3 regions of the Kitasatospora sp. NBC_01300 genome follow, and region 3 is predicted to be linked to each of the others. Evidence: predicted binding sites of a transcription regulator. Region 3 holds the regulator's gene; each other region holds the start of a gene.
What was found. Region 3 encodes HrcA, which represses chaperone genes, less so after heat shock. Its sites were predicted from a motif close to TTNGCACTCNGNNNNNCNGAGTGCNAA; they were not measured.

Region 1: OG556_RS14530 (FmdB family zinc ribbon protein) is a predicted target of HrcA. The motif match lies at 8,338-8,364, and genes of this name have one in related genera.
Region 2: groL (chaperonin GroEL) is a predicted target of HrcA. The motif match lies at 7,123-7,149, and genes of this name have one in related genera.

Annotation. Positions count from the first base shown of each region.
Region 1 is NZ_CP108408.1:3,314,060-3,324,198, reverse strand. Features, by position in the region: gene OG556_RS14575 (hypothetical protein) at 47-1,492, shown strand; gene OG556_RS14570 (transglycosylase family protein) at 1,642-2,934, shown strand; tRNA gene OG556_RS14565 (tRNA-Arg) at 3,149-3,224, shown strand; gene OG556_RS14560 (carbon-nitrogen hydrolase family protein) at 3,303-4,184, opposite strand; gene OG556_RS14555 (phosphatase PAP2 family protein) at 4,289-5,101, opposite strand; gene OG556_RS14550 (sigma-70 family RNA polymerase sigma factor) at 5,544-6,515, shown strand; gene OG556_RS14545 (hypothetical protein) at 6,688-6,921, shown strand; gene mscL (large conductance mechanosensitive channel protein MscL) at 6,932-7,351, opposite strand; gene OG556_RS14535 (hypothetical protein) at 7,382-7,645, opposite strand; gene OG556_RS14530 (FmdB family zinc ribbon protein) at 7,994-8,326, opposite strand; gene OG556_RS14525 (MFS transporter) at 8,520-9,902, opposite strand.
Region 2 is NZ_CP108408.1:3,499,937-3,510,075, reverse strand. Features, by position in the region: gene OG556_RS15460 (extracellular solute-binding protein) at 1-44, shown strand, start outside; gene OG556_RS15455 (cupin domain-containing protein) at 108-458, opposite strand; gene OG556_RS15450 (DUF3263 domain-containing protein) at 526-786, shown strand; gene otsB (trehalose-phosphatase) at 817-1,656, shown strand; gene OG556_RS15440 (trehalose-6-phosphate synthase) at 1,743-3,209, opposite strand; gene OG556_RS15435 (glucosyl-3-phosphoglycerate synthase) at 3,260-4,237, opposite strand; SAM riboswitch class I at 4,409-4,545, shown strand; gene thrC (threonine synthase) at 4,563-5,843, shown strand; gene OG556_RS15425 (MoaD/ThiS family protein) at 5,884-6,162, shown strand; gene OG556_RS15420 (cold-shock protein) at 6,756-6,959, shown strand; gene groL (chaperonin GroEL) at 7,306-8,928, shown strand; gene OG556_RS15410 (hypothetical protein) at 9,024-9,380, shown strand; gene OG556_RS15405 (IS1182 family transposase) at 9,420-10,139, opposite strand, start outside.
Region 3 is NZ_CP108408.1:2,375,009-2,385,147, forward strand. Features, by position in the region: gene OG556_RS10625 (PhoH family protein) at 1-904, opposite strand, end outside; gene OG556_RS10630 (ribonuclease Z) at 1,081-2,004, opposite strand; gene OG556_RS10635 (histidine triad nucleotide-binding protein) at 2,010-2,363, opposite strand; gene OG556_RS10640 (hypothetical protein) at 2,411-2,707, opposite strand; gene OG556_RS10645 (16S rRNA (uracil(1498)-N(3))-methyltransferase) at 2,670-3,419, opposite strand; gene dnaJ (molecular chaperone DnaJ) at 3,533-4,672, opposite strand; gene hrcA (heat-inducible transcriptional repressor HrcA) at 4,749-5,783, opposite strand; gene htpX (zinc metalloprotease HtpX) at 6,047-6,967, shown strand; gene OG556_RS10665 (hypothetical protein) at 7,039-7,623, shown strand; gene OG556_RS10670 (DUF3097 domain-containing protein) at 7,648-8,475, shown strand; gene OG556_RS10675 (Uma2 family endonuclease) at 8,482-9,039, opposite strand; gene hemW (radical SAM family heme chaperone HemW) at 9,081-10,139, opposite strand, start outside.

The DNA.
Region 1 (10,139 bases), 940 kb from region 3:
AGCCGGGCCCAGCCGCCATCCCGTCCACCACGTCCGGAGGTCCGCCATGTCCGCCAACCGTTCGAAGCTCGCCAACGTCGCTCTCGCCGGGGCCCTCGCCCTCGGCGCCGTCGTCTCCACCGTGTCGCTGACCGCACCGGCACAGGCCGTCGGCACCTCGTCCGTCAACGGCCCGATCAGCCGCTCCGAGATCATCGCCCGGGCCCAGAACTGGGTCGACCAGGCGGTGCCGTACAGCCAGAGCCTGTGGCACAGCGACAGCAACGGCTCCTACCGGCAGGACTGCTCCGGCCTGGTCTCGATGGCCTGGCACCTCGGCTCCAGCCGGGTCACCTCCACCCTCGACGACATCTCCACCCAGCTCGGCAGCCTCGACGACCTGCAGCCCGGCGACATGATCGACAACATCAGCACGCACGTCGTGCTGTTCGCCGGCTGGACCGACGGCAACCACAACACCGCCGTGGTCTACGAGGAGCCGCGGCCGGGCCTGACCGCCCGCAAGATCAACTACTCGCGCAGCTCCCTGATCAGCGGAGGCTTCAAGCCCTTCCGCTACGACAAGACCGTCGACAGCACCCCGCTGCCGCCGAAGCAGGCGCCCGTGGGCTGGGGCGCCCAGGTCGTGGTGAACGGCGGCGGCGACGTCTTCCACACCACCCGCTCCTCCAACGGGAGCTGGACCGGCTTCGGGAACGTGGAGAGCGCCGCGGGCGACATCGGCGGCGTCCAGTCCATCGCGGACGCCGGCATCAACGGCGACACCCACCTGCTCGCCGTCGGCGGCGACGGGAACATCTACCACACCATCCGCCACTCCAGCGGCAGCTGGGAGCGCTTCACCGACATCGGCCCGCAGACCAACAGGCTGGGCAACGTCACCAAGGTCTCGGCAGTCTCGATCGGCGGCGACCTGCACGTCGTCGCCGTCGCCGACGGCAGGCTCTTCCACACCGCCCGGCTCGCGAACGGCACCTGGCTGCACTTCGGCGACATCACCCCGGCGGGCGGCGCCGTGACCAGCGCCTCGGTCGCCAGCGTCAACGGCGAACTCCAGGTCGTGACGGTCTCGGGCGGCACGGTCTACCACGCCATCCGCGCCGTCAGCGGCTCCTGGTCGGGTTGGGGCAACGCCTACGACGCCGCCGGGAACGTCGGCCCCGCCCAGGACGTGGCGGTCGCCGGCACCGGATCCGACGCGCAGATCGTCGTGGTGAACAACAACGGCCAGCAGTTCCACGGCGTCCGCTACGGCAACGGCACGTGGCAGCCGTTCGCCGAGCTCGCCCCCGTGATCGGCTCGTTCACCGCCAACCGGGTCAGCGCCGCCAACATCGACGGCGAGTTCCAGGCCGTCTTCATCACCAACGACGACCGGATCATGCACACCATCCGCGACGGCTCCGGCAGCTGGGACCCGGCGTCCCCGATCCAGCTGAACGGCGTGAGCGGCAACCACTACGCCGTCTCCATCGGCGGCACCTACAACTGACCGTCCCCGCCCGCCGGTTCCACCCGCCGGCCCACCGCTGCCCCGCCGCGGTGGGCCGGCCCCCTTCGCCGCCGCCCTCCTGCCGTCGCGCCGCTCACCCCCGGCTCCGTCCCGCGCGAGCCGTCCCGCCCCTCCGAGAAGAGGTCACGATGTCCCGCGCCTCCCGCCGACCCCGCGCAGCCGCCCTCACGTTCACCGCCCTCGCCGCCCTGAGCCTGTCCACGGTGGCCGCCGGCTCCGCCCAGGCCGCCTCGGTGGCCACCTGGGACCGGGTGGCACAGTGCGAGAGCACCGGCGACTGGAGCTACTACAAGGCCGGCTGGCCGTACTACGGGGGCCTGCAGATCACGAAGAGCACCTGGGAGGCGTACGGCGGCACCCAGTACGCGCCGATGCCCCACCAGGCCACCAAGCAGCAGCAGATCCTGACGGCGGAGCGGATCCTGGCCGGCCAGGGCGCCGGGGCCTGGGCGGCCAAGTGCAACGGCGGCCTGAGCACCGACCACGCCAACCCGTACCCGTCGCCGACCGCGCCGGTGAGCAAGGCCGGCGACCTCTTCCACGCCACGCGCCTGGTGGACGGCAACTGGACGTCCTTCAGCCCGCTGGACGGCTACGCCGGCTCGGCCTTCTTCAACGGCTCGCAGGACGCCATCGCGGCGACCCCGGACGGCTCGACCCAGACGCTGGCCACCGGAGCCGACGGCAACCTGTACCACACGGCGCGCTACCCGAACGGGTCCTGGACGGGCTGGGCGCCACTGGACGGCTACGCCGGAGCGGCGCGGTTCGCGGCCCGGGCCGGGGCGATCGCCGGCATGCCGAACGGCGACACCCAGGTGATGGCGATCGGCAAGGACGGGAAGATCTACCACAACGCCCGCTACGCCTCGGGCTCCTGGCAGGGCTGGCTGCCGATCGGAGACTGGAGCGCGCAGAAGATCGCCGCCGCCGGCCTGCCGGACGGCAGCATGCAGGTGCTGATCACCGGCAGCGACGGCAACGTCTACCACAACGTCCGTGCCGCGAACGGCACCTGGCAGGGCTGGAACGGCGTCGCGGGCCTCGGCGCCGCGACCTTCCAGGCGAAGGACGTCGCGATCGCCGGCATGCCGAACGGCGACACCCAGCTGCTGGCGACCGGCAGCGACGGGAAGATCTACCACAGCGCCCGCTACGCGAGCGGCTCCTGGCAGGACTGGAACGTGGTCGACGGATACGCTGGCGCGGCGGGCTTCCAGTCCGGGAGCTTCGCGATCGCCGGCATGCCGAACGGCGACGCCCAGCTGATCGCCGTGGGCAACGACGGCGTCGTCTACCACAACGCCCGCTACGCCTCGGGCAGTTGGCAGGGCTGGTGGAGCACCTCCTTCGGCGGGCAGAAGGTCGCCGTCGCCGGCCTGCCGGACGGCAGCGCCCAGATGGTCGTCTCCCGCAGCTGAGCCCCGCCCCCGGCCCGGCGGGCAGCCGTCACCGCCCGCCCCGACGCCCCGTCGGAGCCCGGAGGGCGGCGCGCCCGGCCCCGCCGCCGGCAAGATCGCGAAGCCGCCGCCCGGGCGCCGCCCGACCCGCTACACTGAGCCGGTAGCGGCTTGCCCTCGGGCCGGCCGCCCCCGGATCCGCTTACGGGATGCAGTCGCTCCCCGGCGGATCCTCGCCTCAGTAGCTCAGGGGATAGAGCACGGCTCTCCTAAAGCCGGTGTCGCAGGTTCGAATCCTGCCTGGGGCACCACCACGCGTGGCCGCAGGCCCCCGCCCACCAGGGCGGGGGCCTGCGGCGTTCCCCGGACCGGGCGGCGCCGGGCCCGGCTCAGGCCAGGGTGAAGAGCGCGCGCGGGGCGGCCGGGCGGGCGTTGGCGGCGGCCAGGTCGGCGAGCATGGTCTCGGTCTCCCGGGCGGCGCGCAGGACGGCCGGGTCGAGGTCGACGACGACCAGTTCGCGCCGGTCCTCGCCCGCCTCGGCGAGCAGTCGGCCGTCCGGGCCCCACACCGCGCTGCCACCGCAGGTGTGCCAACCGCCGGTGTGGCCGATGTGGTTGGCGAGCACCGTGTAGAGGGTGTTGTCGAGCGCGCGGGCGGGGAACCAGGTGCGGGACTCGTGGTGGCCGTGGCCGACGCTGAACAGCGCGCCGACCAGGTAGGCGTGGCAGCCGTCGAGGGCGGCGGCGCGGGCGTGCTCGGGGAAGCCCGAGTCGTAGCAGACGCCGAGGCCGAGCCGCCAGCCGTCCAGCTCCAGGCTGCAACCGGCCGCCCCGGGGCGGTAGTAGTCGCGTTCGGTCTTGAACAGGTGCTGCTTGTCGTAGCGGGTGACGAGGCCGCCGTCCGGGCCGAGGACGAAGGCGGAGACCCGCAGTTCGTCGCCCACCTGCGCGGCGGCGCCGACGATCGCGGCGGTGCCGGTCTCGCGACAGGCCTCGGCGATCGACGCGAGGCGCGGATCGCCGGGCTGGACGGCGCACTTGAGCGGGTCGGTGCGGATCAGCTCGGGCTCGTAGCCGGAGAGGAACTTCTCGGCGAACAGCACCAGGCGGGCGCCGGCCGCGGCGGCCTCGCGGATCAACTCGGCGGCCTGGGCGGCGTTGGCGGGTATGTCACCGGCCACGTCCTGGGCCTGGACGGTGGCGATCCGCAGCGGGCGCTCGGGGTGGCGGACGGCGGCGGTGGGGACCGGGTCGGGAGATATGGCCGTCACGCTAGCGGACGGCTCCGGGCAGCCCCGGACGGCTCTGTACGGCCCTGTACGGCCTTGTACGACCTTGGACGGCCCCGGGCGACCGCACGTGGATGCCGACGGCCTCAGTGGACGGCCTCGTCCGGGTGGTCGGTGGCGGAGTCGCCCAGCGGGTCGGTGCCGCGCGGCGACCGGACCGGGGGCACGGTGATCCGCTGGACCCTCGGCCGGGTACGCCAGTTGACCCGCCGTACGTCGCGGGCGAGCGCGCCCGGTCGCCAGAGTTCGACGACGGCCGTCACGGCGCCCAGCACGAATCCGGCGGCCAGCCAGCCGGCGACCACGTCGCTCGGCCAGTGGACCCCGAGGGCGATCCTGGTCCAGCCGATGGTCAGCACCGTCGCCGCCGCCACCGCGCAGGCGGCGATCCGCCCGCGTCGGCGGACCCGGTACCAGACCAGGCCGACCAGCACCGCGCAGGTGATCGCCGAGGCCATGGCGTGCCCGGAGGGGAAGGCCGGACCGCCGGCGTGCGAGACCGGGTCGGCGAAGGAGGGCCGTTGGCGGCCGACGGCCAGCTTCAGCGCCCACTGGCCGCCCCAGCCGACCAGGGTCTGGGCGGCCACCCAGCCGGCCAGGACCCGGGCGCCGATCAGCCACAGCCAGACGGCCGCGATGCCGAGCAGGGTGCGCATCGTGACCGTGCCGCCGATGTCGGAGAGCGTCTGCACCGAGGCGGTCCAGATCCGGTGCCGCCGGGCGAAGGTGTGCAGTTCGCCGATCCAGCTCTGGTCGAGTTGCTCCAGCGGATGCCAGTGACGGGTCACCAGGGCGGCGAGGAGGCCGAACAGCGCGGCACAGACCACCGCGAGCGCCGAACCCCGCAAGAGGCGGCGGTGACGCGCAGTGACGGCGGTCGAGCTGTTGGTCAGGTGCATGGCTGACACCTTCCCAGTGTCCCGGGGCGATCAGGACCACAGGTGATAGCGATTCGGCATCGTTTGTGGGGAGAACCTGCGTGCGCCGGGGGGCGGGCGCCGGGGGAAGCCGGGGGGCGCGCGGGAACGCGCGTGCCGGTTCGGGGGTTTCACCCAGTAGAGCGACCGGTGGGGCGGCGGGCGCGTGCGCGGGGCGTGACGGAAGTGTTCGGAATCGGTCGCGGAAGCGGCACCGAAGGTGCTCGGCCGGTCACGCGGTGTCCATATCCGGGGTGAAAACCGGCAGGATACTGCATCGCGGGGAAGAATCTGAGTGACTTGGGAATGTTGTCCGGATTCTGTTCGTTGGATCGTTACGTGTGAGCCCCGGCGGGGCCCGCATTTCTTGCCCTCTCGGGGGGCAGGCAGGCAGACCTCGGCAATTCCAGCAAAGGGAGCAAGCATGGCCACCCGTGCCGTCGTTCGCGACAGGGCCGACCGGACTCGCGCGGCCCGCCCGACCAACCTTGAGGCCGACCGCGACCTGGTCGGCATGTACCTCGACGAGATCGCCAGGACACCCCTGCTCGATGCCGCCGAGGAGGTCGAGCTCTCACTGCGGATCGAGGCCGGCGTGTACGCCCAGCACCTGCTGGAGGAGGGCGTGTTCCCCGAGGGCGTGAAGCGCGAGGAACTGGAGGCGATAGCCGAGGACGCCGAGCGCGCCAAGGACGTCTTCATCCGCTCCAACCTCCGGCTCGTGGTGGCGGTCGCCCGCCGGTACCCGCGCAGCGGCCTTCCGCTGCTGGACCTCATCCAGGAGGGCAACGCCGGCCTCGTGCGCGCCGTCGAGAAGTTCGACTACGCCAAGGGCTTCAAGTTCTCCACCTACGCCACCTGGTGGATCCGGCAGGCGATCACCCGGTCGATCGCCGACCAGTCCCGCACCATCCGGCTGCCCGTGCACCTGGTCGAGGAGCTGGGGCGGATCCGGCGCGTGCAGCGGGAGAAGTCCAAGGAGCTGGGCCGGGAGGCCGAGCCGGCCGAGATCGCGGCCGAGCTGGACACCACCGAGGCCCGGATCAAGGACGTGCTGGACTGGGCCCGCGACCCGGTCAGCCTCAACATGGCGGTCGACGACGAGGGCGAGACCCAGTTCGGCGACCTGGTCGAGGACACCGGGGCGACGTCCCCCGAGGACGCCGTGATGGTGATGCTCCGCCGCGAGGAGCTGGACGGCCTGATCGGGCGGCTGGACGACCGCACGGCCTCGATCATCCGTTCCCGCTACGGGATGGAGGACGGCCGCGAGCGCACCCTCACCGAGGTGGGCAAGCAGCACGGCCTCACCCGCGAGCGGATCCGCCAGATCGAGAAGCACGCGCTGGCCGAGCTGAAGAAGATCGCCGACCACGCGGGCTTCGAGGCCGCCTGAGAACCCGAGCCACTGGGAACCCGAGCCACTGAGAACCCGAGCCAACTGCCTGCGGCTCCATCCCGCCCCGGGCCCTGGTGCGGAGCGCTCCGCACCAGGGCCCGGGGTGTGTCACGGGGCTCCTAGGCTGGAGGGACAGGACGATCCGGACGGCAGTCGACGGGAAGTGGAAGTGAGCAGGGTGAGCGAGCAGGCGCGGGAGCCGGAGCAGGGGCAGGGAGAACAGCAGGGGCGGGAGGAGCGGCCGGCGGCGCCGAAGGCCCGGCTGGTCTTCCGGGACCCGCTGGACCAGCAGTCCCGGGACGACACCGACACCGGCTGGGGTGAGCGCCCCGGGGCGGGGGAGAGCGGTGGGCGGGGGCTGGACTGGTACCTGAGCCAGCGCCCGCCGCACCACGGGGACTGAGGAGCGGTGCTCAGCGCTGCGGGGTGACCAGCGCGTCGCGGATCTCGGTGAGCAGTTGGACCTCCTTGGCCTCGGCCTCCGCCGTCGTCTCGGCGGTGCTCTTCCGCCTGGCGGCCAGCCTGTTCATGGGCACGATCAGGACGAAGTAGACGACGGCCGCCGTGATCAGGAACTGCAGCAGGGCGCTGAGCACCGATCCCCACAGGATGAGGATCCCGGACGTGACCTCGCCGGTGGCGTTCAGCTCGCAGGGGCCCTTGAGGCAGGAGCTGTAGGACGCCAGGTCCTTCGTTCCGAAGACGCCGACGATCGGATTGATGACGCCCTTGACGAAGGCGTTGACGATGTTGGTGAAGGCCGCGCCGATGACGACGGCGACGGCGAATTCGACGACGTTTCCACGCAGCAGGAATTGCTTGAAGCCTTTCATGCCGCCGTGAACGACGAAGTCGTTGCCCGGTTACGGGTGATCTTCCGTCGGACCGGATTGACAACCCGTCCGGCTCACCGGGCCGCCCGGCGGCGACGGCAGCCCGGCCCGCGCGGGCCCGACCGCGAGCGCCGCGGCCACCGCGAGCAGCACCAGCGCGGGCACCCCGGCCCGGCGCCGTACGGCGTGCCGCCAGCGGTGCCACCCGCCGGCCCCGCGCCGGATCGGTGGGAAGCGCGGCACCTCCCGCCGGGGCGGCACGGCGGGTGCGGGCAGCGGTACGGAGAGGCTCATGGTCGTCATGGTCACCACCGAGGTCGTGGGGGGCCGCTCCTGTGCGGGCCGGTCGTTCTCCGGCGACCCCTACGATGTGCGCCGCGCGCCGCCCCGGAAAGCCCTTGCCCGTAGCCTGTGGACAACTCGGGCCCTGTGGATGGATTCGTACACCCGCACGAGTGCATCCGGCCTGCCTGGGGTGACGAACCGGGACGGCGAGCGGTGACGGCGAACCGGGGCGACGAGCGGTGACGGCGAACCGGGACGGCGAGCGGTGACGGCGAACCGGGACGACGAAGGCCCGCCGCCCCGCGAAGAACGCGGGATGGCGGGCCTTGTCGATGCGCCGGGCGTCCGGCGCCGAGGTCAGCTCGCGGCCGGAGCCGGGCTGGAGGAGCTGGAAGAGCTGGAAGAGCTGGAGGACGAGGACGTCGACGACGTCGAGGACGAAGCCGGGGTCGAGCCGGACGACGACGCCGAGGAGCTGCCGGAGGAGCCTGCGCCCACCGTGCTGCTGGAGGACGAGCGGCTGTCGGTGCGGTAGAAGCCCGAGCCCTTGAACACGACGCCCACGGCCGAGAAGACCTTGCGGAGCCGTCCCTGGCAGTCGGGGCACGTGGTCAGCGCCTCGTCGGTGAACTTCTGCACCGCCTCCAGGCCGTTGCCGCACTCGGTGCACTGGTACTGGTACGTGGGCACTTGTCTTCCTCCTGGCACTCTCGCCTGATGAGTGCTAACGATGTTCAATGATGCGGCATTCCGCTGAATCAGTCCAGCGACTCCGATGTGAGATGAGCCGTGGCCGTGCCGCGCAGGCTCCTCCACCACGGCTCCGCGCCGCCCCCACCGCGCGCCGCCCACGGCTCCGCGCGGTGCGCCACCGCGTGCCCGCTCAGCCCTTGGCCGCGCCCACCAGCTGCGTCGCGGCGCCGCGCTCCGGTGCGGACGCGACCACCTGGCCCGGCCTGCCCGGCGCGGTCAGCAGGTGCCGCAGCGACACCAGCGCGATCAGGCCCAGGCCGGCGCCGGCCACCGGCACCAGGAACCCGCTGGACGGCCCGTGGCCGTCGATCAGCTGCCCGGCGATCATCTGGCCGACGGCCAGGCCGAGGCCGATGGCGCCGGTCAGCCAGGTGAACGCCTCGGTCTTGGCGCCGTCCGCGACGAGCGTCTCGACCAGGGTGTAGCCGCTGATCAGGGTCGGCGCGATGGCCAGGCCGCAGACCAGTCCGGCGGTGGCGAGCGCGATCAGGTTGGGCATCGCCCACAGCGTCGAGCAGCCCAGCACCAGCAGGGCGTAGCTCATGATCATCCGATGCTGTACGGACCGCCGCCAGGCGATCACGCCGTACAGCACGCCGGCCACCATCGAGCCGCCGGCGAAGATCCCGTACACGGTGCCGGCGGCGCCGTGCTGCCCGACCGAGTCGGCGAAGGCGTTCACCGAGACCTGCATGCCGCCGAACACGGCGCCCACCCCGAGGAAGGCCCCGGCCAGCAGCCGGACCCCGGGGGAGGCGAGCGCGGAGGCGCGCCGCACGCCGGGCTGGGGCAGCGCCCGGGCGGGCGCGGTGCGCCGCTGGGCGGCGAAGGCCAGGCCGCCGACGAGGGTCAGCGTGGCCTCGGCGATCAGCCCGGCCGAGGGGCTGACCGTGGTGGCGACGGCGGTGGCCAGGATCGGGCCGATCACGAAGGTGAACTCGTCCGTCACGGACTCGAAGGCGAACGCGGTGCCCACCTTGGCCGCGGACGAGGCGGACGCGCCGTCCGCGGTGAACTTGGCGATCCAGCGGGACCGGACCATGGCGCCGATCTGCGGAACGCTCGCGCCGGCCGGGACGGCGGCCAGGAACAGGCTCCAGGCCGGTGCGTGGCCGAGCGCCAGCGCGATCAGCGTGCCGACCGAGGCGGCGTGCACCACGACGGTCGGGACGAGGACGGCGGTCTGGCCGTACCGGTCGGCGAGCCGGCCGGTCTGCGGGCCGATCAGGGCCTGGGCGACGGCGGCGACGGCCGCGACGGTGCTCGCGGTGCCGTACGAGCCGTGGGTGTCCTTGACGAGCAGCAGGATGCCCATGCTGAGCATCGCGTACGGCAGCCGCGCGAGGAACGCCGGCGCCAGGAACGTCCAGACGCCGGGCGTGCGCAGCAGTGCGCCGTATCCGACCCGCACGGGGGCGGCGGCATCGGCGGTGCCGTCGGCAGGGGTGGCGTCGGCGGTGTCAAGCGGGGTCGCGGTGTCCGCGGGGTCGTCGACCGTTCGGCGGGCCGTCACGGTCGGTCCTTCCTGCTGCCTGGTAGCGCGGCAGGGCATGGGGTGGCCCCGACGGCGCCGAGAGTCGTCCTCTCGCGCGTCGACCGGGGTAGATACCGGGCCGGCCCGGCGTGGTGGCCGAGGTCCTGACCGCGGCCGCCGAACGGTCGCGCCAACTCTGCTTCAGGCAGATGCTGGGTGTGATCTGACCATCATACATATACGCGCGTAGATGTCGCGCGAATCCCCAGACTACAA
Region 2 (10,139 bases), 1.1 Mb from region 3:
TGCAGGACGCGGCGGTCAAGGAGGCGGCCCGGGTCCGCAAGTGAACCCGGGCCGGGGCGCCCTCCGGGGGCGGGGTCGTCAGGGTCGGGGTCGTCGGTGCGGGCTCGTCAGGGGAGCGTGATGGCGTAGGCCTTGCGGAGCGTCTCGTGGACCGTCCAGGTGGTCCGGTCGCCCTCGCGCAGCACGGCGCAGTCGCCCGGGCCGACCTCCAGGATCGGGCCGCCCTCGACCTCGATGGTGGCCCGGCCGCTGAGCACCACGAACAGCTCGTCGGCCTCCACGTCGGTGACCACGCCCGGGGTGATCTGCCAGATGCCGCGCAGCTGGCGGCCGTCGGGGGACTCGGAGAGGACCAGGCCGGAGACCTCCGGGGTGCCGGAGACGATCTGGGCCGGGTCGAGCGGATCGGGTTCGAGGTCGGCGGTGGGGATGTGCACGGCGAAGCTGGGCGTGGTCATACCGCCGACGCTAGCCGGGGCGGCCGGACGCCGGAGGGCGCACAGTGTGTCCGGCTCACGCGGGAGAATGACACTCCGTAGTGATGGCGGAGGTGTCCTGGTGGGCGAGCTGAGTGAGCGGGACGTGGCGGTGCTGGCCCTGGAGGGGCGGCAGTGGCGGACGGCCGGGGCCAAGGAACGGGCGATCCGGGAGGAGCTGGGGCTCTCCTCCACCCGGTACTACCAGCTGCTGAACGCGCTGCTGGACCGGCCGGAGGCCCTGGCGCACGCCCCGGTCCTGGTGAACCGGCTGCGCCGGATCCGGGAGGCCCGGCGGGCGGCACGGTAGCGGGACGGGGCCGCGGGGTAGGGCTCGGGCATGGGCTTTGACGAGAAGTGGGCGCCGGTCACGGCTGCCGGGCGGGACGGGCTGCGGGCGATCCTGGCAGCGCCGGGTGACGCGGTGATCGCGCTGGACTTCGACGGGACGCTGGCGCCGATCGTGGCGGACCCCGATCGGGCGCGGGCGCATCCGGGGGCGGCGGCCGCGCTGCGGGCGCTGGTGCCGGCGGTGCGGGCCGTGGTGGTGGTGACGGGGCGGCCGGCCGCGCTGGCGGCGGAGTACGGCGGCCTGGACGGGCTGCCCGGGGTCGTGGTGCTGGGGCACTACGGCGCCGAGCGTTGGGAGGGCGGCGAGGTGACCGCGCCGCCGGTGCACCCCGGGGTGGCCGGGGCACGGGCGGCGCTGCCTGGCCTGCTGGCGGCGGCGGGGGCGCCCGAGGGGACGTGGCTGGAGGACAAGGGGCGCTCGCTGGCGGTGCACACCCGGCGCACGGCGGCGCCCGAGGAGGCGCTGGAGCTGCTGCGGGCGCCGGTCGGCGAGCTGGCGGCCGGGCACGGGCTGGTGGTGGAGCCCGGGCGGCTGGTGCTGGAGCTGCGGCCGCCGGGGGTGGACAAGGGCGCGGCGCTGACCGGCTTCCTGCGTGAGCGCGGGGCGGCTTCGGTGCTGTACGCGGGGGACGACCTGGGGGACGTGGCGGCCTTCGCGGCGGTGGAGAAGCTGCGTGGCGAGGGGGTGGCGGGGCTGCTGGTGTGCAGCGGCGCGGTGGGGGACGCGCCGGTGCGCGAACTCGCCGACCGGGCGGACCTGGTGGTCCCGGGCCCGGCCGGCGTGGTGGAGCTGCTCGCGGCGCTGGGTGCGGCCGTCGGCGCGGGCTGAGCCGGGCGGCGGCGCGTCGAGCGGGCTCAGCGTGCTTTGAACCGGTTCACAGCACGTCGAGCCGGTTCACAGCACGTCGAGCCGGTTCACAGCGCGTTGAGCTGGTCGAGGAACCACTGCTGCGGGGGCAGCGCGGTGGCCGCCGCCGCGAGGCGCTTGGTGCGGTCGGCGCGCTCCTCCTCGGGCATGGTGAGGCCGGCGTGCAGGGCGTCGGCGGTGGCGATGACGTCGTACGGGTTGACGGTGAGCGCGTCCTCGGCGAGTTCGGCGTGCGCGCCCGCCTCGCGGGAGAGCACCAGGGCGCAGCCGTGGTCGGACACCACCGGAACCTCCTTGGCGACCAGGTTCATGCCGTCCCGGATCGGGTTGACCAGGGCCACGTCGGCGAGCCGGTAGGCGGCCAGGGAGCGCGGGAAGTCGTCGTCGACGTGCAGGATCAGCGGCTGCCAGGCGGGGGTCGCGAACTCGGCGTTGATGTCCTCGGCGAGCCGTTGGACCTGCGCGGTGTAGGCGCGGTACTCGGCGAGGTCGGTGCGCGAGGGGTAGGCGAAGGCGATGTGCACCACCCGGTCGTGCCATTCGGGGCGGGTGCGCAGCAGGTGCCGGTAGGCCTGGAGGCCGCGGACGATGTTCTTGCTCAGCTCGGTGCGGTCGACCCGGACGATGGTGCGGCGCCCGCCGACGGCCTCGCGGAGGGCGGCGAGGCGTTCGTCGACGTCCGGGCGGTGGGAGCGCTCGCGCAGGAAGTCGGCGTCGGCGCCGAGCGCGTGCACGCCGAGCCGGGTGGTGCGGCCGGCGTGGGTGACGGTCATGGCGTCCCGGTCGACCTCGGCACCGAGCAGGTCGGCGCAGCAGTCGGCGAAGGCCAGCGCCCAGCGGCGGGTCAGGAAGCCGGCCCGGTCGGCGCCCAGGATGCCGGTGAGGACGGCCTCGGCGACGTCGTCGGGCAGCAGCCGGAAGTACTCGGGCGGGGCCCACGGGGTGTGCGAGAAGTGGCCGATCCGCAGGTCGGGGCGGGCGGCGCGGAGCAGGGCCGGGGTCAGCGAGAGGTGGTAGTCCTGGACCAGCACGGCGGCCCCGGGGGCTGCCTCGGCGGCCAGCGCCTCGGCGAAGGCGGCGTTGTAGGCGCGGTAGGCGGCCCACTCGGTGCGGAACCCGGCGTCGAAGGCGGGGGCGGTGGGGGTGGCGTAGAGCAGGTGGTGGACGAACCAGAGGGTGGAGTTGGCGACGCCGTTGTAGGCGCGGGCGAAGGTGTCGGGATCGATGTCCAGCATGCGGACGGCCTGGCCGCCCACGTCGTGCCCGGCGAGGTCGAGGCGGCCGTCCGGGGCCTCCCTGGCGGCCTGCCGGTCGGCCGCGCCGAGGGCGGCGCAGACCCAGACGGCGTCGGGGTCGTCGATGGCGGAGAGGCCGGAGACCAGGCCTCCGCCGCCGCGGCGGAGGGTCAGCGCGCCGTCGTCCGCGGTGCTGAACGACACCGGTCCCCGATTGGAGGCCACCAGGACGGGGGCGGTGCCGGTCACACTCGAACGTTCGGTCGTGAGATCGCCCATGGTTGGTACGTTGCCGGGGCTCCGGAGCGGCAAACCCTTTCGGTGGGTGTTCAGTGTCGGGTCGCGTACTCGGGCACGGTGTGCATGGGCGGGCGTTCCAGGGCGGTCACCGGGTGGGTGTGGGCGGTGAACTCCCGGCTCTGCGGGTCGCGGGTGAACTGGGTCAGCAGCGGGTGGACGAGGTCGGCCGAGGCCTTCAGCCGGTGGGTACGGTCGAGGCGTTCCAGGGCGGTGCGGTAGATGGTGGCGGCCATCCGGCCGAGGGCCTGGCCGTCCTGGTGCCGGTGGTGCCGGACGCCGACGTCCACCTGGGCCAGGGCGTCCAGCCCGACCGTCTCCAGCGCGTCGACCAGCAGGCCGAGTTCGACGCCGTAGCCGGTGGGGAAGGGGAGCCGTTCGAGCAGCGCGCGGCGGGCCGCGTACTCGCCGCCGAGCGGCTGGACGAAACCGGCGAGTTCCGGCCAGTGCAGGTTGAGCAGCGGGCGGGCGACCAGTTCGGTGACCCGGCCGCCGCCGGCCGGGACCACCGCCCCCTCGGTCTCCAGCGGCCGGTCGTACATGGCCTTGACCAGCTGGATGTCCGGTTCGGTGAGCAGCGGGCCGAGGATGCCGGAGACGAAGGCCGGGTCGAACTCGCGCAGGTCGGCGTCGACGAAGCAGACGATGTCGCCGCGGGTGACCAGCAGCGAGCGCCAGAGCACCTCGCCCTTGCCGGGGACGGCGGGCAGCCGGGGCAGGATCGCGTCGCGGTACTCCACCCGGGCGCCGGCCCGGGCGGCGACGGCGGCGGTGGCGTCGGCCGAGCCGGAGTCGACCACGACGAGTTCGTCGACCAGCGGGAGGCGCTCCATCAGCTCGCGGCGGATGGTGCGGACGATGTCGCCGACGGTGGCCTCCTCGTCCAGCGCGGGCAGCACCACGCTGACCGTGTGGCCGGTCCGGCGCTTGGCCTCCAGCAGGGCGTGCACCGGCCGGTCGACCGCGCTCCACGAGCGGCGGCGCAGCCAGGACGCCGCCTGCGGGAGCAGCGCGGGGGTCGGTTCGGCGGGCACGGGACTCTCCTCGGCGGGGTCGGTGGGACGCGCCATCTCGCGTGGCGGACGATCCCATTCGGGGTTGACGCCTTCGGATACAGTCTTCGTACAGCGGCCGGACCTTTGCACGCCGGGGTCGCCGTTGAGCACCACCACAATTTCACATGCTCATCCAGAGGGACTGAGGGAACGGCCCGTTGACGTCCCGGCAACCTTCTCGCGCGGCTGTCTGTCGACAGGCCCCGGCGGGACAGGTGCCAATTCCGGCCTGTGGCGCGACCGTGCCACGGGGAAGATGAGGAGAGAGGCCTCCGCCATCATGGCTATCGACACTGTCGCACCCGCATCCGTGGACCTCGGCCCCGCCACCGCGCTGTCCTGTCGGGAGTGCGGCACCCGCTTCCCGCTCGGTCCGAGCTTCGCCTGCCTGGAGTGCTTCGGCCCGCTGGAGATCGCGTACGACTTCGGCAGCGAGGACGCCGAGGAGCTGCGCCGCCGGATCGAGGCCGGCCCGAGCTCGATCTGGCGCTACGCGCCGCTGCTGCCCGTCCCGGCCGACGTCGCCACCAAGCCCAACCTGAACCCCGGCTGGACCCCGCTGGTCAAGGCGGACAACCTGGGCCGCGAGCTGGGCTTCACCGCGCAGCTGCACATCAAGGACGACTCGGGCAACCCGACCCACTCGTTCAAGGACCGCGTGGTGGCCTGCGCCATCGAGGCCGCGCGGGCCTTCGACTTCACGACGCTCTCCTGCTCCTCCACCGGCAACCTGGCCGGCGCGGTGGGCGCGGCGGCCGCCCGGGCCGGCTTCAAGTCCTGCGTGTTCATCCCGCACGACCTGGAGCAGGGCAAGGTCGTCATGGCCGGGGTGTACGGCGGCGAGCTGGTCGGCATCGAGGGCAACTACGACGACGTGAACCGCTTCTGCTCGGAGCTGATCGGCGACCCGGCCGGCGAGGGCTGGGGCTTCGTCAACGTCAACCTGCGCCCGTACTACGGCGAGGGCTCCAAGACGCTGGCGTACGAGATCTGCGAGCAGCTCGGCTGGCGGCTGCCGGAGCAGATCGTCATCCCGATCGCCTCCGGCTCCCAGCTGACCAAGATCGACAAGGGGCTGCAGGAGCTGATCAGGCTCGGCCTGGTCGAGGACCGGCCGTACAAGGTCTTCGGCGCCCAGGCGGCGGGCTGCTCCCCGGTGTCGGCGGCGTTCAAGGCCGGCCAGGACGTGATCCGCCCGGTCAAGCCGGACACCATCGCCAAGTCGCTGGCGATCGGCAACCCGGCGGACGGCCCGTACGTGCTGGACATCGCCCGGCGCACCGGCGGCGCGGTCGAGGACGTCACCGACGCCGAGGTGGTGGACGCGATCCGGCTGCTGGCCCGCACCGAGGGCGTCTTCGCCGAGACCGCGGGCGGGGTGACCGTCGGCGTGCTGAAGAAGCTGGTGGAGACCGGCCAGCTGGACCCGGCCAAGGAGACCGTCGCGATCAACACCGGCGACGGCCTGAAGACCCTGGACGCCGTCGCCGGGTCCGGGATGACCGCCGTCATCCGCCCGACCCTGGCGTCCTTCCACGACGCCGGCCTCGCGTCCGCCTGAACACCCCCCACCCCGCTGGGCCCCGTCCGCTAGGAGAACCATGAGCGCCAACGTCCGTATCCCCACCATCCTGCGCACCTACACCGGCGGCGCCGCCGAGGTGGCCGCCGAGGGCGCCACCCTGGGCGAGGTCATCGCCGACCTGGAGAAGAACCACGCGGGGATCTCCGCCCGCATCCTGGACGACGCCGGCAAGCTGCGCCGCTTCGTCAACGTCTACGTGAACGACGACGACGTGCGCTTCGCCGAGGGCCTGGCGACCGGGATCGCGGACGGCGCCAGCGTCTCGATCATCCCGGCGGTGGCCGGCGGCTGCTGAGCCGCGCCCCGATCGATCCGGGCACCCCGCCCGAGCCGTTCGTCCGACCGGCCGTCCGCGCGTACGGAATTCCGTTCTCCGTACGCACGGGCGGCCGGCCGCATTTCGGCGGGAATATGGCGGGGTCAAGTCGGAGTAGAGTGTGGCTCGGTTGGGAACAGGGCTTCCCCTCATCCTCACCCGCGAATCACCCGCGAATCGCCGGACGGTCGTCCGGCCGCTGAGACCGGTCGGGTGCCTGGGCCGTGAAACATGTCAGGCAGATGTCAGAATTCCCGCGGGGATTTGTAGTAATCCGTCCGCTATGTCCGGCGTGAAATGCCGAATTCCTCCCGCTTTGGCCCGTCCTGCCCCTTGGCGCGTTGCCGGAATTCCCCGCAGCTGACCCTGTTGCAGAGGGCGTCGATCCGGATACATTCAGCCGCGGTCGACGTAATCACCCGCTCACAGGGCGCCGTCAGGCACCCCCGGTGGAGGATTGCGGCGTGCACGGCTGCGCCCAGGGGGGGTTCCCCGGGCCGGCCTTCAAACCAGACCCGGGCCCGCGACCTGCGGGCGCGTGAAGGGCCAGCACAGCACTAGGGGAGTTCGGAATGGCTCAGGGCACCGTCAAGTGGTTCAACGCGGAGAAGGGCTACGGCTTCATCGCGGTCGACGGTGGTGCGGACGTCTTCGTCCACTACAGCGCGATCCAGATGGACGGCTACCGCACCCTCGAGGAGGGCCAGCGGGTCGAGTTCGAGATCTCCCAGGGACAGAAGGGCCCGCAGGCGGACATGGTCCGCGCCGCGGTGTGACCCCCTTCCGACCCCAGGAGCTCGGCGCGGCCCACGGCTGGTGACCACTCGCTTCTCGGCGGGCCCGTACGACACGCGTCGTGCGGGCCCGTCGGCGTTCCCCGGCGGGGAGTTGCGCGGGTCGGCGGGAGCGCCCCGGGCGGCTCGCGGGATCGCGATTGGGCTTGCACTCGACCACCCGGAGTGCTAATCATTGGCGTTAGCACTCACAGCGTGAGAGTGACAGCGGACCGGGTCGGTGAGGCCCCCGGGAGCGGTAGGGGAAAGGACCCCCGCACACCAGGGCCGTCCGTCGCGGGCACCCCTTGGTCCGAGCAGTCGACCGTGTCCCGGAGGACCACTTCTGATGGCCAAGATCATCGCCTTTGATGAGGAAGCTCGCCGCGGCCTTGAGCGTGGCATGAACCAGCTCGCCGACGCAGTGAAGGTCACGCTCGGCCCCAAGGGTCGCAACGTCGTGCTGGAGAAGAAGTGGGGCGCCCCCACGATCACCAACGACGGTGTCTCCATCGCCAAGGAGATCGAGCTCGAGGACCCCTACGAGAAGATCGGCGCGGAGCTCGTCAAGGAGGTCGCCAAGAAGACCGACGACGTCGCGGGTGACGGCACCACCACCGCCACCGTGCTGGCCCAGGCCCTGGTGCGCGAGGGTCTGCGCAACGTCGCCGCCGGCGCCAACCCGATGGCCCTGAAGCGCGGCATCGAGAAGGCCGTCGCCGCCGTCTCCGACCAGCTGCTGGCCCAGGCCAAGGACGTGGAGACCAAGGAGCAGATCGCCTCCACCGCCTCCATCTCGGCCGCCGACACCCAGATCGGCGAGCTCATCGCCGAGGCCATGGACAAGGTCGGCAAGGAAGGCGTCATCACCGTCGAGGAGAGCAACACCTTCGGTCTGGAGCTCGAGCTCACCGAGGGCATGCGCTTCGACAAGGGCTACATCTCCGCCTACTTCGCGACCGACCTGGAGCGCATGGAGGCGACGTTCGAGGACCCCTACATCCTCATCGCCAACTCCAAGATCGGCTCGGTCAAGGACCTGCTGCCGCTGCTGGAGAAGGTCATGCAGAGCGGCAAGCCGCTCGTCATCATCGCCGAGGACGTCGAGGGCGAGGCCCTGTCGACCCTGGTCGTGAACAAGATCCGCGGCACCTTCAAGTCCGTCGCCGTCAAGGCCCCGGGCTTCGGCGACCGCCGCAAGGCCATGCTCGGCGACATCGCCATCCTCACCGGTGGCACCGTGATCTCCGAGGAGGTCGGCCTCAAGCTGGAGAACGCCGGCATCGACCTGCTGGGCACCGCCCGCAAGGTGGTCATCACCAAGGACGAGACCACCATCGTCGACGGTGGCGGTGACAGCGAGCAGGTCGCCGGCCGCGTGAACCAGATCCGCGCCGAGATCGAGAACAGCGACTCGGACTACGACCGCGAGAAGCTCCAGGAGCGCCTCGCCAAGCTGGCCGGCGGCGTGGCCGTCATCAAGGCCGGCGCGGCCACCGAGGTGGAGCTCAAGGAGCGCAAGCACCGCATCGAGGACGCCGTCCGCAACGCGAAGGCCGCCGTCGAGGAGGGCATCGTCGCCGGTGGTGGCGTCGCGCTGCTGCAGGCCTCGGTCGCCTTCGACAAGCTGGAGCTGGAGGGCGACGAGGCCACCGGTGCCAACATCGTCAAGGTCGCGCTGGAGGCCCCGATCAAGCAGATCGCGACCAACGCCGGCCTGGAGGGTGGCGTCGTGGTGGAGAAGGTGCGCAACCTCCCCGCCGGTCACGGCCTGAACGCGGCCACCAACACCTACGTCGACCTGATCGCCGAGGGCATCATCGACCCGGCCAAGGTGACCCGCTCCGCGCTGCAGAACGCCGCCTCCATCGCGGCGCTGTTCCTCACCACCGAGGCCGTCATCGCCGACAAGCCGGAGAAGGCCGCTGCGGCCGCCGGCGGCGGCATGCCGGGCGGTGACATGGACTTCTGATCCTGATCGCACCGATCGGATCGGCTGGTTCCTGATCGTGTGGGCGGTTCCCTTCGGGGGGCCGCCCACACGGCGTTCTACCGGAGAATGGACAGATGGCTTCCGACGACATCGAGACCGCGCTGCACAACGCGCGGGCGCTGATCCTGGCCGACCTCACCGCGCGGGACGTGGCGGACGCCGCCGTCGTCTCCCTGGTGGAGCAGGCCGTGACGCACCGCCGCTGGTGGCTGGAGCAGTGGCCGGACGGCACCGAGTACGTGCTCGGGCTGGTCGCCCAGGACGTCCAGGACGCGCTGCTGGAGGCGTACGGGCGCTGGCCGCTGTGCACCGCCTGCGCCGCCGACGGGGACCCGCACGCGCTCGGCGTGGAGCCGGAGCTGGGGCCGGAGCCGCACTGGGTGTGCGGCAAGCAGGGCGCGGTGGTCGCGCCGGTGGGGGAGCTCTCCTAGAAGGCTGATGAAGATCTTGGGTTGATCCGGGCCGTGCCGTCAGGTGGTGGCCTGGATTTGCCAGGTCGTGCCGTTGTGGGCGAGTCCGAGGTTGACCAGGGTTCGCAGGTTGAGGGCGGCTGCGCGGGTGTGGAGCCAGGTGTTGTTCTTGATGGTTCCTCGGTAGCGCAGGCGGCGGCTTCGGTGTCCGACGAGCCAGGCCACGGCTCGTTCGACCGGGGGTCGCCATCGGCGGTAGGCGGCTTGCCAGGCGGGGTCGGCGGCTTGTCGGCGGGCGGTGTGCTGGAGGTCGTAGCCGGGTTGGATCCGAAGGGTCCTGCCGGTCTTGGAGGCGGTGCACCGCTCGCGGAGCTGGCAGCCGGTGCAGCGGTCACCGAAGGCCGCCGAGCGGGGTGTGTCGGGGCCGCGGTCGGGTGAGAGCGGGAGGGTGCGGCCGGCGGGGCAGGTGACCGTCCCGCCGGCGGTGTCGATCCGGAAGTCGTCGAGGATGAAACCGCCCGCGATGGCGGGTCGTTGAGGGGCGGGCTTGAAGAACAGGCGGTGTCCTGCGTCGCCGAGGGCCTGGCGGGCGCCCCCGGTGGAGTAGGCGGTGTCGCCGAACGCGTCCACCGGCTCGTCCTCGCCCGCGAGCAGGCTCTCGGCGACGGCGGCTTCGTGGTGCCGGGGTCCTGCGCCCGGGGTGAGCTCGACCTCGGTGTAGATCGTGGTCTCGGGCTCGATGGCGAGGTGGGCCTTGTATCCGTCCTGGTAGTGGGTGCG
Region 3 (10,139 bases):
CCTTGAGGCCGCTACGGGTGCCGCCCGGGAGGTCGATCTGGCTGGTGTCGCCGGTGACCACCACCCGGGAGTTGAAACCGAGGCGGGTGAGGAACATCTTCATCTGCTCGGGCGAGGTGTTCTGGGCCTCGTCCAGGATGATGAAGGCGTCGTTGAGGGTGCGGCCGCGCATGTACGCCAGCGGCGCGACCTCGATGGTGCCGGCCGCCATCAGGCGCGGGATGGAGTCCGGGTCCATCATGTCGTGCAGCGCGTCGTACAGCGGGCGCAGGTACGGGTCGATCTTCTCGTAGAGGGTGCCGGGCAGGAAGCCCAGCCGCTCCCCCGCCTCGACGGCCGGGCGGGTCAGGATGATCCGGTTGACCTCCTTGGCCTGGAGGGCCTGGACGGCCTTGGCCATCGCGAGGTAGGTCTTGCCGGTGCCGGCCGGGCCGAGGCCGAAGACGATCGTGTGCTTGTCGATCGCGTCGACGTAGCGCTGCTGGTTGAGGGTCTTGGGGCGGATCGTGCGGCCCCGGTTGGACAGGATGTTCGCGGTGAACACCTTGGACGGCGCCGGGCTGTCCGGGTCCTCCGCGGCACCGCGGAGCATGGCGATGGAGCGCTCCACGGAATCCTCCGTCAAGGGCTGGCCGGTGCGCAGCACCAGCATCATCTCGGTGAAGAGCCGCTGCACGAGGGCGACCTCGGCGCGCGCTCCGGTGGCGGTCACCTCGTTGCCGCGGACGTGGATGTCGGCGGCGGGGAAGCCCTGCTCGATCACGCGCAGCAGCGAGTCCGCCGTGCCGAGCAGGGTGACCATCGGGTGCTTCTCGGGGATGACGATCCGGGCGCTGACACGACCGTCCTCGGCCGGTTCGGGGCGCGACTGTCCGTTCGTACGGGTCTGCGATGTGTCACTCATAGGTCGGCGCTGGGCCTGCCTCATCCCATCCGTGGTGTCGTGTGCCGATCGGTCTCTCCGGGGCACCAGGGTACGCCGCGCACGTGGCCGTCGCGGCGGGCGGCGGGGCCGCACCCGACGATGCTGCGGCAGATCGGGGAGCGGCGCGAGCGCTTTTCACGGGGTGCGGGCCGGGTTCACGGCTGGCGCCGGACGGGGACGGGCACCCGGGTGAGGTCGGCGGCGACCACCAGCTCGCCGTCGAAGTGCTTGCGGGCGTCGGCCAGGTGCTGGCCGAGGTCCGGGTAGCGCTGGGAGAAGTGGGTCAGCACCAGGGTGCGCACGCCGGCCTCGGCGGCGGCCTTGGCGGCCTGCCCGGCGGTGAGGTGGCCGTGCTCCTCGGCGAGCCGGGCGTCGGCGTCGGTGAAGGTCGACTCGGCGACCAACAGGTCGGCGCCCTCGGCGAGTTCGTACACGCCGTCGCAGAGCCGGGTGTCCATCACGAAGGCGAAGCGCTGGCCCGGCCGGGGCTCGCTGACCTCCTCCAGGGTGACCCGCCGGCCGTCCGCCTCGATCGCCCCCTCGTGCTGGAGGCGGCCGACCGCGGGGCCGAAGACGCCCAGCGCGGCGAGGCGTTCGGGCACCAGGCGGCGGCCGTCCGGCTCGGACAGCCGGTAGCCGAAGGACTCCACGGGGTGGGACAGCCGCACGGCGTCCAGCGCGAAGCGGGCGCCGGGCGCGGGCAGCGGGCCCGGCTCGTCGATCGGCCGGGGCCGCAGGACGGCCGTCTCGTGGTAGGCGGTGGCGTGCCGCAGCCGCTCGAAGTAGACCTCGCCGGAGGCCGGGAAGTAGACGTCCACCGGGTGGGGGACGCGGTCCAGGTTGATCCGCTGGATCACCCCGGCGAGGCCCAGGCAGTGGTCGCCGTGGAAGTGCGTCACGGCGATCCGGGTGATCTGGGTGGCCGAGACGCCGGCCAGCAGCATCTGCCGCTGGGTGCCCTCGCCGGGGTCGAACAGCAGGCCCTCGCCGTCCCAGCGGAGCAGGTAGCCGTTGTGGTTGCGGTGCCGGGTGGGCACCTGGCTGGCGGTGCCGAGGACGACGAGTTCGCGCTGTGACACGTAGGTCAGACCATGTTCTCGGTCATCGGCTTGCCGCCGAGCACGTGGACGTGGGCGTGGAAGATCGTCTGGCCGGCGCCGGCGCCGGTGTTGAAGATCAGCCGGTAGTCCTCGACGCCCTCGTCCCTGGCCACCGCGCCCGCCTCGGCGAGGAGTTCACCGGCGATCTCCGGCTCGGCGGCGGCCAGCGCGGCGGCGTTCGGGTAGTGGACGTGCGGGATGACCAGGACGTGCAGCGGCGCCTTGGGGGCGATGTCGCGGAAGGCGAGGACGCGCTCGGTCTTGCGCACCACGGTCGCCGGGATCTCGCCCGCAACGATCTTGCAGAACAGGCAGTCGGGCTGCGGCTCGCCGGCCATCGGCTTCTCCTCGGTTCGTGTCTGGTCTGGGGCCGTACGGGCGCAGCCTAGCGGGAAGTCGGCCCGGCCGACCTCCCGTTCGGCCGCTCTCCCGCCCGCCGGGGCGGCGGGGGCGCGCCCTGCGCCCGGGGCATCGGCGGGGCCGTGCGGGGCGGGGCCATCGGCACCTCGACGTCCGGGTCGACGCCGTGGTTCTGCACGCCCCAACCGCAGTTCTCCAGCCAGTACGCGTACGTGGGCCGGGTGACGAGGGTGCCGTCGGCCAGGTGCGCGATCGGGCGGACTCCGCCCGCACGGGCGGGCCGGCTACGACCAGCGGCCGGTGCGCCCCAGCAGCAGGGCACCGGCGGCCACCCCGGCGGTGGAGGTGCGCAGCACCGAGGGGCCCAGCCGGTACGGCCCGGCGCCCGCCTCGGCGAACGCGGCCAGCTCCTCCGGGGAGACCCCGCCCTCCGGGCCGACCACCAGCACCACGTCCCCGGCCGCGGGCAGCGGGGCCAGCGCCAGCGGCTCGGCGCCCTCCTCGTGCAGCACGGCGGCGAACGCCGCCCCGCCCAGCAGCGGCGCCAGCTGCCGGGTGGTCGCCGGCTCGCGCACCTCGGGGAAGCGCAGCCGGCGGGACTGCTTGCCGGCCTCCCGGGCGGTGGCCCGCCACTTGGCGAGCGCCTTGGCGCCCCGGTCGCCCTTCCACTGCGTGATGCAGCGCGAGGCGGCCCACGGGACGATCACGTCCACGCCGACCTCGGTCATGGTCTCCACCGCGAGTTCGCCGCGGTCGCCCTTGGGCAACGCCTGGACGACGACGATCCGCGGCGCCGGCTCGGGCTCCCGGCGGACGGCGGCCACCGTGACGTCGATCGCGTCCTTGCCGAGCACCGCGGCGACCGTCCCGTCCACCCCGAGGCCCAGCCCGTCGGCGAGGGTCACCGCCTCGCCCGCCGCCAGCCGCTTCACCGCGGCCGCGTGCCGCCCCTCCGGCCCGTCGAGGCGCACCACCGAGCCGGGCGCGGCGGCGGCGATCCGCTCGGTCTCGACGACGAAGACGGGGGCGGTCATGCGGGGAACCTCCGGGGGGTGGGGCGGATCGGGAACGCGAAAGGGGCGCCGGGCGGAACCCGGCACCCCCGCGCGGACGGCCAGGGCCCAGTAGAGCGGCCCCGGCCTAGGGCCTAGCGGCCGTTGAACGCGTCCTTGAGGCGCGAGAACAGGCCCTGCTGGCCCGGCGCGAACTGGCCGGACGGCCGCTCCTCGCCGCGCAGCACCGCGAGCCGGCGCAGCAGCTCCTCCTGCTCGGGGTCGAGCTTGGTGGGCGTCTGCACCTCGACATGCACTATCAGGTCGCCCCGGCCGCCGCCGCGCAGGTGCGTGATGCCGCGGCCGTGCAGCGGGATCGACTGGCCGGACTGGGTGCCGGGCCGGATGTCGACCTCCTCCAGCCCGTCCAGGGTCTGCAGCGGCACCTGGGTGCCGAGGGACGCGGCCGTCATCGGGATGGTGACGGTGCAGTGCAGGTCGTCCCCGCGCCGCTGGAAGACGGTGTGGGTGGTCTCGGCGATCTCGACGTACAGGTCGCCGGCCGGGCCGCCGCCGGGGCCGACCTCGCCCTCGCCGGCCAGTTGGATCCGGGTGCCGTTGTCGACACCGGCCGGGATCTTGACGGTCAGGGTGCGCCGGGCGCGGACCCGGCCGTCACCGGCGCACTCCGGGCACGGCGTCGGCACGACGGTGCCGAAGCCCTGGCACTGCGGGCAGGGCCGGGAGGTCATGACCTGGCCCAGGAACGACCGGGTGACCTGGGAGACCTCGCCCCTGCCGCGACACATGTCGCAGGTCTGCGCGGAGGTGCCGGGGGCCGCGCCCTCACCGCTGCACGTGGTGCAGGTGACGGCGGTGTCGACCTGGAGTTCCTTGGTGGTGCCGAAGGCGGCCTCCTCCAGGGTGATCTCCAGCCGGATCATGGCGTCCTGGCCGCGGCGGGTGCGCGAGCGCGGGCCGCGCTGGCCGGCCGCGGCGCCGAAGAAGGCGTCCATGATGTCGGAGAAGCCGAATCCGGCCGCCCCCGCGCCGAAGCCGCCCGCGCCCCCGCCGCCCGGCGAGAGCGGGTCACCGCCGAGGTCGTAGACCTGGCGCTTCTGCGGGTCGGAGAGCACCTCGTAAGCGGCGTTGATCTCCTTGAACCGCTCCTGCGTCTTCGGGTCCGGGTTGACGTCCGGGTGCAGTTCGCGTGCCAGGCGCCGGAAGGCCTTCTTGATCTCGTCCTGCCCCGCATCCCGTCGGACGCCGAGTACCGCGTAGTAGTCCGTGGCCACCAAATGCTCCGCTTGTTCCGCCTGTAGTAGTGCTGCGACTGGACACCGCCGTCAGAGGTTCCGACGGCGGCCTGTGCTACGACTCGGCCAGGATCTGGCCCACGTACCGCGCCACCGCACGCACCGCCCCCATTGTGCCCGGATAGTCCATCCGGGTCGGACCGATCACACCCAGTTTGGCCACGCTCTCGTCGCCCGAACCGTAACCGACCGACACCACCGAGGTGGAATTCAGCCCCTCGTAGGCGATCTCCCGCCCGATCCGGACCGTCATCGCGGCGTCCGCCGTCTCACCCAGGAGGCGGAGCAGGACGACCTGCTCCTCCAGGGCTTCCAGCACCGGCTGGATGGTCAGGGGGAAGTCGTGCCCGAAGCGGGTCAGGTTGGCCGTGCCGGCCAGCATGATCCGCTCCTCGTTCTGCTCGGCGAGCGCTTCGAACAGCGTCGCCAGGACCGTGCTGACGGTCGGGCGGTCCGGCGGCTCGAAACCCGCCGGGAGCTCCTCCAGGAACCCCGGCACGTCCGGCAGCCGCTGGCCGACGGCCCGCGCGTTGATCCGGGCCCGCAGGTCCGCCAGGACCGTCTCGCCGACCGGGCCCGGGCAGTCGACCATCCGCTGCTCGACCCGGCCGGTGTTGGTGATCAGGACCAGCATCACCTTGGTCGGGGCCAGCGCCACCAGCTCGATGTGCCGCACGGTGGAGCGCGACAGCGAGGGGTACTGCACCACCGCGACCTGCCGGGTGAGCTGGGCGAGCAGCCGCACCGTCCGCATGACCACGTCGTCCAGGTCGACGGCGCCGTCCAGGAAGTGCCGGATCGCCCGGCGCTCGGGAGCGCTCATCGGCTTGACCTCGGCGAGCTTGTCGACGAACAGGCGGTACCCCTTGTCGGTGGGGATGCGCCCGGCGCTGGTGTGCGGCTGGTGGATGTAGCCCTCCTCCTCCAGCGCCGCCATGTCGTTGCGCACGGTCGCCGGGGAGACTCCGAGGTTGTGCCGCTCCACCAGGGCCTTGGAGCCGACCGGCTCCTCGGTGCCCACGTAGTCCTGGACGATCGCGCGGAGCACGGCGAGCTTGCGGTCGTCCAGCTGGCGAACCTCACCGGCCATGGGGCACACACCTCCGTCTTCGCACGTTGTCCGTTCGTGTCACGCATGCTGCTGCCCGCTCCGGGAGGATCCCGGCTCCGGCACCCGCTTTGGCACTCTGAACCTGCGAGTGCCAAAACCGTACCTGCCAGTGTAAGGCCCGGGCCCAACGGCAGGAACGGCCCGGCCGGAGTGATCCTGCCCGCAGTTCCCGGCGCGGGGGTGGTGCCGCAGGGCCGTCCGGGTGGCAGCATCGAAGACGACGGCGAATGGAGGAGCAAGCAATGTCGAGCTCGGGCCAGCACACCCGTTTCGCGCCCGACCGCGGCCTGACCGGCCGCATGGTCGTGACGATGTTCGTGATCGGGCTGCTGTACGTCGGTTTCACCGGTCTGCTGATCGTGCTGCTGCGCGGCGCCTGGCCACTGATCGTCCTGATCTCCGGCGGGCTGTTCGTGGCCCAGTTCTGGTTCAGCGACAAGATCACCGAACGGGCGATGGGCGCCCACCAGGTGACCCCTGAGCAGTACCCGCAACTGCACGGCACCATCGACCGGCTCTGCGCGCTGGCCGACATGCCCAAACCCCGGGTGGCGGTCGCCGACAACGACATGCCGAACGCCTTCGCCACCGGCCGCAACCCGCAGAACGCCGTGGTGTGCGTCACCACCGGCCTGCTGCGCCGGCTGGAGCCCGAGGAACTGGAGGGCGTCCTCGCCCACGAGCTGTCCCACGTCGCCCACCGGGACGTCGCGGTGATGACCATCGCCGGCTTCCTCGGCGTCCTCGCCGGGGCCATGACCCGGATCGCCATGTACGGCGGGTTCATGGGCGGCAACCGCAACAACAACGACCAGAACGCGGCCATCGTCGCCCTGATCATCCCGCTGGTGTCGATGGTCGTCTACGCCATCAGCTTCCTGCTCACCCGGCTCCTGTCCCGCTACCGGGAACTCGCCGCCGACCGCGCCGCCGCCCAGCTCACCGGCCGGCCCAGTGCCCTCGCCTCCGCGCTCACCAAGGTCACCGGCCAGATCGCCGCCATCCCCAGCAAGGACCTGCGCCAGGCGCAGCCCTACAACGCCTTCTACTTCGCCCCCGCGCTGAGCGCCCGGGAGACCGCCTCGCAGCTGTTCTCCACCCACCCGACGTTGGAGAAGCGGCTCGCGGAGCTGGCGAAGATCTCCGAGCAGCTCGGCCGCTGAGGCCCCGCCCCCCTACGGCCCTCCCGACCCCCTCCCGACTCCTCCCGACTCCCTCCTCCGAAAGGACCGCCGTGGGAATCCTGGACACCCTGTTCGGGCGCACCAAGCCCGTCAAGCCCGACCTCGACCAGCTGTTCGGCGTCCCGTCCGCCGCCCTGACCCTGGAGGCCGCGGCCGGGTTCACCCCCACCGGGCTCGGCTCGGTCTGCTTCGCCGCCGTCGAGGGCGCGGCCTTCGGCCAGGTCGAACAGCAGGTGCGGGCGCTGCTCGACGCCGACACCGAGCGCGGCGGCGTCCCGGTGGAGGCCTCCAAGGACGGCTACGGCTACTCCTGGCTGCTCGCCCGGCACACCCCCGAGGAACTGCCGGACCTGGTCAACGACCTGCACGCGGTCAACAGCGAGCTGGAGGCGAACGGCTTCGGGCCGCAGCTGCTCTGCTCGCTGGTCGGCTTCCGCAACCCTGCCGGGCAGTCGCTGGCCCTGGTCTACCTCTACAAGCGCGGCACCTTCTACCCCTTCGCCCCGATGCCCGGCGGCGGGGAGCGGCGCAACAACCCGCTGGAGCTCCAGGTCAACGCGATGCTCGGGAACGACCTGCGGCTGGAGAAGGACCTCAGCCGCTGGTTCCCGGTCTGGGGCGCGCCGGGCCTCTGACGGTCCGTCCGTATAGTCGCTTTCATGCGCAGCCGCCAGTACGGACCCGACCTGACCCCGCCGTGGAAGAAGCAGCAGCCCGCCCCGGAGGTGACCGCCGAACGGGACCTGGTGGTGGAGGAGGCCGCCACCGGCTTCTGCGGCGCGGTGGTGCGCTGCGAGAAGACCGCCGAGGGCTTCACCGTCACCCTGGAGGACCGCTTCGGCAAGCTCCGGGTGTTCCCGCTGGTGCCGCGCGGCTTCCTGCTGGAGGGCCGGACGGTCACCCTGGTGCGCCCGGCTGGCCCCGCCCCCTCCCGTACGCCGGGCCGCACCGCCTCCGGCTCGGTCGCCGTCCCCGGCGCCCGGGCCCGGGTCGCCCGCGAGTCGCGGATCTACGTCGAGGGCCGGCACGACGCCGAACTGGTCGAGCGGGTCTGGGGCGACGACCTGCGGATCGAGGGCGTGGTCGTCGAGTACCTGGAGGGCGTGGACGACCTGCCCGCGATCGTCGCCGACTTCGCCCCCGGCCCGGGCCGGCGCCTCGGCGTCCTGGTCGACCACCTGCTCCCCGGCACCAAGGAGCACCGCATCGCCGCCCAGGTCACCGGCGACGCCGTCCTGGTCGTCGGCCACCCCTACATCGACATCTGGCAGGCCGTGAAGCCCGCCTCCGTCGGCATCCCCGGCTGGCCCGCCGTCCCGCGCGGCGAGGAGTGGAAGGAGGGCGTCTGCCGCCGCCTCGGCTGGCCGGTGAACACCCCCGCGGCCTGGAAGCGGATCCTCTCCGCGGTGGACAGCTACAAGGACCTGGAGCCGGAACTGCTGGGCAAGGTCGAGGAGTTGATCGACTTCGTGGCGATTCCGGAGTGAGGTCGGTCAGACGTACTGCTGAAAGTCCGTGGTGTCCAGACCGATGTCGAGCAGACCGATGGGGACGGGCTCGCCGAACTTGCTGGTCCGCTCGGACATGTACCTCGGGAGCCCGGACCCGGGATCCTTGCCCAACTCGGTCAGCAGCACACAGACACCCTTGATCGGGTCCACGATCAGGTACGCGGGGACGGTGCCCTCGGCGTAGAGCTCCCGCTTGGTCCGGTAGTCACGATCGACGCTGGTCTTCGACACCACCTCGACCACCAGGGTGACGGCGGGCGACGGCAGCAGCCGTCCGTGCTCCTCGACCGCCCCGCGCTCGAAGACGACCAGGTCGGGCTGGGGTTCGCTCGCCTGGCCGGGGATCCTCAGGTCCTGGGTCGTGAGTGGACGCCACCGGTCGTACGGAAGCTGGTGCTGAATGGCCAGGACGATGAGGTTGTGGACCATGTCAGGCCCCGCCATCATCACGATTTCCCCCCTGATGAGTTCGGCCTTGACGCCCTCCGGCACCTCCAGGTTCTCGAAGATCCCGGTCATCCGGTCATCGATGGCGGTCATCGCACGCTCCCTCCGACGGCTGACGTCCACGCTAACGAATGTCAGTCCACCAGGTCACGCACGACCGCGTCGGCGAGCAGTCGGCCCTGGAGGGTGAGGACGGCGCGGCCCCCGGCGTACGGCTCGGCGGCGAGGAGGCCGTCGGCGAGGTGGCGGGCGGCGGCGTGGCGGCCGGTGTCGGTGAGGAGGGTGAGCGGGATGCCCTCGGCGAGGCGCAGTTCGAGCAGGATGCGCTCGACCCGGCGGTCCTCCTCGGCGAGCACCTCGCGGCCCAGGGCGGGGGTGCGGCCCTCGGCGAGGGCCTGGGCGTAGGCGGCGGGGTGCTTGGCGTTCCACCAGCGGACGCCGCCGACGTGGCTGTGCGCGCCCGGGCCGGCGCCCCACCAGTCGGCGCCGGTCCAGTACAGCTCGTTGTGGCGGCAGCGGCCCTCGGGGGTGGTGGCCCAGTTGGAGACCTCGTACCAGGTGTAGCCGGCGGCGCTGAGGGCCTGTTCGGCGATGAGGTAGCGGTCGGCGTGCACGTCGTCGTCGATCATCGGCAGTTCGCCGCGCTTGACCCGGGCGGCGAGCTTGGTGCCGTCCTCGACGATCAGGGAGTACGCCGAGACGTGGTCGGGCCCGGCGCCGATGGCGGCGTCCAGGGAGGCGCGCCAGTCGTCGTCGGACTCGCCGGGGGTGCCGTAGATGAGGTCCAGGTTGACGTGGTCGAAGCCGGCGGCGCGGGCCTCGGCGACGCAGGCCTCGGGGCGGCCCGGGGTGTGGTGGCGGTCGAGCAGCTTCAGGACGTGCGGGCGGGCGCTCTGCATGCCGAAGGAGATCCGGTTGTAGCCGCCCTCACGCAGTTCGGCCAGGTAGGCCGGGTCGACGGACTCCGGGTTGGCCTCGGTGGTGACCTCGGCGCCGTCGGCGAGCCCGAACTCCTCGCGCAGCGCGGCGAGCATCTTCACCAGGTCGCGGGCGGGCAGCAGGGTGGGGGTGCCGCCGCCGAGGAAGACGGTCTGCACCGGCAGGTCGACCGGGCCGAGGACCTGGCGGGCCAGCCGGATCTCGGCGACCACGTTGTCCGCGTAGGTCTCCTGGGAGGCGACGGCCCCGGAGGA